2 linked regions of the Cellulophaga sp. L1A9 genome follow. The protein of the gene in region 1 interacts with the protein of each later gene in a pairwise test. Links are inferred from orthologs where the notes say so. Each region holds a gene or a part of one and is shown in the gene's direction. Other genes may lie near its edges.

Evidence for each region. The genes of interacting proteins can lie anywhere in the genome.
Region 2: the proteins of sucD (region 1) and sucC interact in binary tests that used the Escherichia coli proteins (3 or more experiments, as listed by UniProt). The link is inferred for Cellulophaga sp. L1A9 from one-to-one orthologs.

What each region holds. Positions count from the first base shown.
Region 1 is NZ_CP047027.1:4,919,969-4,922,794, reverse strand. The notes cover bases 4-2,785. They hold sucD (succinate--CoA ligase subunit alpha), read left to right. Parts: upstream 4-849; coding sequence 850-1,722; downstream 1,723-2,785. Other genes in these bases: GQR94_RS21700 (VWA domain-containing protein), read left to right, coding at 2,627-2,785; fabG (3-oxoacyl-[acyl-carrier-protein] reductase), read left to right, coding at 1,863-2,612; GQR94_RS21715 (UDP-3-O-(3-hydroxymyristoyl)glucosamine N-acyltransferase), read left to right, coding at 4-765. Also shown: more of GQR94_RS21715, read left to right, coding at 1-3; more of GQR94_RS21700, read left to right, coding at 2,786-2,826. UniProt on the Escherichia coli protein: Succinyl-CoA synthetase functions in the citric acid cycle (TCA), coupling the hydrolysis of succinyl-CoA to the synthesis of either ATP or GTP and thus represents the only step of substrate-level phosphorylation in the TCA.
Region 2 is NZ_CP047027.1:434,746-437,750, reverse strand. The notes cover bases 22-2,982. They hold sucC (ADP-forming succinate--CoA ligase subunit beta), read left to right. Parts: upstream 22-887; coding sequence 888-2,078; downstream 2,079-2,982. Other genes in these bases: GQR94_RS01715 (DUF1456 family protein), read right to left, coding at 2,870-2,982; GQR94_RS01720 (hypothetical protein), read left to right, coding at 2,492-2,827; lysA (diaminopimelate decarboxylase), read right to left, coding at 22-555. In the rest of the region: more of lysA, read right to left, coding at 1-21; more of GQR94_RS01715, read right to left, coding at 2,983-3,005. UniProt on the Escherichia coli protein: Succinyl-CoA synthetase functions in the citric acid cycle (TCA), coupling the hydrolysis of succinyl-CoA to the synthesis of either ATP or GTP and thus represents the only step of substrate-level phosphorylation in the TCA.

The sequences.
Region 1 (2,826 bases):
GCTTTAAAATCTAAGGCAACTACAATTTTAATAAATAAAAAAGTAGACTGTCCCGAAGGAAAAGCTTTGTTGATTTCAGAGGATCCTTTTAGGGACTTCAATAAACTTACCGCTTTTTTTAAACCATTTAAGAAAACCTCTCATAGTATTTCTTCCACCGCTAAAATAGGGAAAGACACGGTTATTCAGCCAAATACATTTATTGGTAATGAAGTTGTTATTGGAGATAATTGTAGAATACACTCCAATGTGTCTATTTATGACCATTGTGTAATTGGTAATAATGTAACCATTCATGCGGGGACTGTTTTAGGATCAGATGCATTCTATTATAAAAATAGACCAGAAGGCTTTGATAAATTAGTATCTGGTGGGCGTGTTGTTATTGAAGATCATGTAGATATCGGAGCACTTTGCACTTTAGATAGGGGTGTTACAGGAGATACGAGAGTAAAGAAAGGAACTAAAATTGATAATCAGGTTCATGTTGGTCATGATACCGTTATTGGTGAAAAGTGTCTAATAGCATCGCAAACGGGTATTGCTGGTTGTGTAATTATTGAAGATGAAGTTACCCTTTGGGGGCAAGTTGGGGTGATAAGTGCGATCACTATTGGGAAAAAAGCAGTAGTTTTAGCGCAATCAGGAGTTTCAAAATCTCTTGAAGGAAATGCTGTTTATTTTGGGAGTCCTGCTGAAGAAGCACGTGAAAAAATGAAGCAAATGGCTTGGATTAAACAAATTCCGAACATAATAAAAAAATAGAAGCACAAATAAGCTAAGGAAATACTTTATAAATTGTTTTCAATGCCATATTTTTGCATAGCAATAAATTAATATAGATATAAAATGAGTGTTTTAGTCAATAAAGATTCCAAAATAATTGTACAAGGTTTTACAGGTAGTGAAGGTACCTTTCACGCAGGTCAAATGATTGATTACGGTACGAACATCGTTGGTGGTGTTACTCCAGGTAAAGGCGGGCAAGAACATTTAGGAAAGCCGGTTTTTAATACTGTTCATGAAGCTGTTGAAAAAGTTGGAGCAGACACGACTATTATATTTGTTCCGCCAGCTTTCGCTGCAGATGCAATTATGGAAGCTGCTAATGCAGGTATTAAAGTAATTATTACAATTACTGAAGGTATTCCTGTAGCTGATATGGTAAAAGCAGCAAACTATATTAAAGATATGGATTGTCGCTTAATTGGCCCTAACTGTCCAGGTGTTATTACTCCAGGTGAAGCTAAAGTTGGTATTATGCCAGGTTTTGTTTTCAAAAAAGGGAATGTTGGTATTGTTTCTAAATCAGGAACATTAACCTATGAAGCGGCTGATCAAGTAGTGCGTCAAGGTTTAGGTATTACAACGGCTATCGGTATTGGTGGTGATCCAATTATTGGAACAACAACAAAAGAAGCGGTGGAAATGTTAATCAATGATCCAGAAACAGAATGTGTGGTTATGATTGGTGAAATTGGAGGTCAATTAGAGCCAGATGCTGCAAGATGGTACAAAGCAAGTGGTAGTAAAAAACCAATTGTAGGCTTTATTGCAGGTGAAACTGCTCCTGCTGGTAGAACAATGGGTCATGCTGGTGCAATTGTTGGCGGTAGTGATGATACTGCTCAAGCTAAAAAACGCATCATGCGTGAGTGTGGTATTCACGTGGTGGAGTCTCCAGCTGAAATTGGATTGAAAGTTAAAGAAGTAATGGGATAATTGTCTAACAATTAATTCAAAGTATATAAGCTTAAAAAATCCCGTTTATTCTGAATAATTTTCAGTTTAAACGGGATTTTAGCTATCTATATATCAAACAAAAGGTATATTTGAATAACAACTGAACAAATCGAACAAAAATGAAGTTATTAGAAGGTAAAAACGTAATAATTACAGGTGCAAGTAGAGGTATTGGTACCGGTATTGCTCAAGTTTTTGCAGACCATGGAGCTAATGTGGCTTTTACATACAGTTCTAGTGAGGCGCCAGCTTTAGCATTAGAAAAAGAACTAACGGCTAAAGGTGTAAAAGCAAAAGCATATAAAAGTAATGCTGCTAGTTTTAGTGATTCAGAAGCATTGGTGGCTAAAGTTTTAGAAGATTTTGGCGGATCAATAGATGTTTTGATTAACAATGCTGGGATTACAAAAGATAACCTTCTAATGCGTATGTCTGAAGATGATTTTGATAAAGTAATTGAGATTAATCTAAAGTCGGTTTTTAATATGACTAAAGCGGTTCAACGCACCATGTTAAAACAACGTAAAGGTTCTATTATAAATATGAGTAGTGTGGTTGGTGTTAAGGGTAACGCAGGTCAAACCAACTACGCAGCATCAAAAGCGGGTATGATCGGCTTTACAAAATCTATAGCACTAGAATTAGGTTCTAGAAATATTCGTTGTAATGCTATTGCTCCAGGGTTTATTGAAACAGAAATGACAGATAAACTTGATGCAAAAGTTGTGCAAGGATGGAGAGATGGTATTCCTTTAAAAAGAGGCGGAAGTCCAGAAGATATTGCAAATGCTTGTTTGTTCTTTGCTTCAGATTTATCTGCATACGTAACTGGTCAAGTGTTAAATGTTGATGGAGGAATGCTAACTTAGTAGTAACTAAAACTATGCAAATTCAGACTATCCTTTTTTTAATTGCAGCAGCTTTTGTTGCTATAGGAATAGTCCTTTTTCAATATTATTACAAAAATAAAAAGAGAGGAAAACGAATTGTTTTGCTCTCTTTTTTACGTTTTACAGCATTGTTTTCTCTTTTTTTACTACTTATTAATCCAAAATTTGTAAAAACGGAATATGTATTAGAAAA
Region 2 (3,005 bases), 4.5 Mb from region 1 along the record:
ACTTCCTGTGTGCATGTGAATACCATTGATATGCATTTGTGTAAGTTCTACAATACGTAATAAATGTGGAATTTGATGAATGCTAATTCCGAATTTAGAATCAATATGTCCTACTGAAATGTTGGCATTTCCTCCAGCCATTACATGCGGATTAATACGAATACATACCGGGACCTTAGGGAATTTACTTCCGAATTGTTCTAAAATAGATAGATTATCAATATTAATGCGTACGCCTAATTTTGCAGCTTCTTCAATTTCTTCTAAAGAAACGCCATTAGGTGTATAAATGATATTTTCAGGTTTAAAACCTGCTAAAAGTCCTAATTGTACTTCTTGAATAGAAACGGTATCTAACCCACTACCAAGGCTATTCATTAGTTTTAATATGCTGATATTTGATAAAGCCTTGGCGGCGTAATTTAATTTCAATTTTTTAACTCCACTGAAGGCATTTGTAAGCCTGTTGAACTGAGCTGTAATTTTTTCAGAATCATACACATAAACCGGATCTCCGTAGGTTTTTGCTATGTTCAATAAATCGTGATTCGTCATTGCAATATAATTTTAAAGCAAATCTATACTTCTTCTTCGTTCTGAACAAAATAAAACATCAAAAAACCAAAATACAACAAATTGTTTTATTTATAACATCTGCTTATCGGTTTGGGGGTGATGTAGTCCTTTTTAATAGAACCATTTGCATTCATCATGGTTTTTAGGACTTCCTGTGAGAAAATTGACACTATTTTTCAGCTAATAATAGGGTGAATATGATATTTTTTGTTGATTATTTAAAATTTAAGGAAATAGCTTTCTAATTTCATTAGGGTAATTAGCAATGGTTTGCTATTTTTGTCATCATTAAATAAAGACACGATTTACTTATGAATCTTCACGAATATCAAGGAAAAGAAATTTTAGCAAGTTTTGGGGTACGTATCCAAAGAGGAATTGTAGCTCATAATGCAAAAGAAGCTGTAGATGCTGCAAAGCAATTAACAGCAGAAACAGGAACTGGATGGCACGTTATAAAAGCACAAGTTCACGCTGGTGGCCGCGGAAAAGGTGGTGGTGTTAAATTGGCTAAAAACTTAAAAGAGGTTGAAGAAATTGCAGGACAAATTATTGGAATGAATTTGATTACGCCTCAAACTTCTGCTGAAGGTAAAAAAGTACATCAAGTATTAGTTGCTGAAGATGTTTATTACCCAGGCGCTAGTGAGACTAAAGAGTTTTATATGTCTGTAGTCCTTAACCGTGGTACAGGTAGAAATATGATTATGTATTCTACTGAAGGTGGTATGGATATCGAAGAAGTGGCAGAAAAAACACCTCATTTAATTTTTACAGAAGAAATTGATCCTGGAACGGGGTTATTGCCTTTTCAAGCACGTAAGATTGCCTTTAATTTAGGCTTGTCTGGTACCGCTTTTAAAGAAATGACAAAGTTCGTAGCATCTTTATATAAAGCATATGTTGAAAGTGATTCAAGTATGTTTGAAATCAATCCAGTTTTAAAAACTTCGGATGATAAAATTATGGCTGTAGATGCTAAAGTATCTATAGATGATAATGCTCTTTACAGAAGAAAGCAATATGCAGAAATGCGTGATCTTCGTGAAGAAAATGCAATTGAAGTTGAAGCAGGAGCTTTAGGTTTAAATTACGTAGATCTTGATGGTAACGTTGGGTGTATGGTTAACGGAGCTGGTTTAGCAATGGCAACAATGGATTTAATTAAGCAAGCAGGTGGTGAGCCAGCTAACTTTTTAGATGTTGGTGGTACTGCGGATGCTGCTCGTGTTGAGGCTGCTTTTAAGATTATCTTAAAAGATCCTGCAGTAAAAGCAATTTTGATTAACATTTTTGGTGGTATCGTTCGTTGTGATCGTGTTGCTCAAGGTGTGATTGATGCGTATAAGAACATGGGAACTATAAATGTTCCAATTATTGTTCGTTTGCAAGGAACAAATGCTGATTTAGCAAAAGAATTGATTGATAATTCTGGTTTAGATGTACAGTCTGCTGTACAATTCCAAGAAGCTGCAGATAAAGTTAAAGCTGTATTGGGTTAGTAGTGCTATAACTCAGAAAATATATTTTTAAAATGGGCAATGTTATCTTAACATTGCCCATTTTTTTTGTTTGCATACTATTGGAATATTCATTGAATTTAATTCATCCTTTTTAAGGAAACTATTGACAATAGTTTATACTTATCACTAGTTTCTTGAATTATGTTTATGTAAGAAAATTCAGTAATAAAAAGCTTGTCTTTTAAGCTATTGTTAATTGGTTTAAATGTACGTTAAGCCTTCTCTAATAGTTAGTTTTAAGTAGTGATAACTTCTAATTTTGAAATGAAATTAGAAATTGCTTAGTGAGGTTAAGGAAGTGTTAAAATGAAATTCGAGTGTAACATTATAGTTTCTGAAGCGTCTTTCTAATATCATCAATTAATCAATTATCAATCTTAAAACAAATTATCATGAAAAAATTAAGTCTAGTATTCGTAAGTGCGTTATTACTATTAACAGGATCAGTTTTAGCAAATGACAAAAAGAAATCAGAGGAGCCTAAAAATAATTTATCGACTCAAATTGCAACTTTGTTAAGTAATAGTTCTTTAATTGTTGAGGACGATTTAACCGCAAATGTTCTTTTTACCTTGAATGAGGATAGAGAAATTGTTGTATTATCTGTAACCACAAATAGTAAGGCAGTAGAGCAGTTTGTAAAAGCGAAATTAAATTATCAAAAAGTAAGTCTAGAAGATTACCGAGAAGGAAGAACCTACACTGTACCAGTAAGAATTACAGAGTAAGTAATTCATTTATGTTGATTACAAAAAAAATCCTGAGGCAACTCAGGATTTTTTTTTGTTTTTATAATTTCCGTGGATAACGTTTTTATCTACCTTTTTTTCTTGTTTTGCTTTGAAGTCAGGATCGTATCCTTTTTTTGCTTGTGGACCTTTTTTTATAGCAGCTAATTCAGCTTTT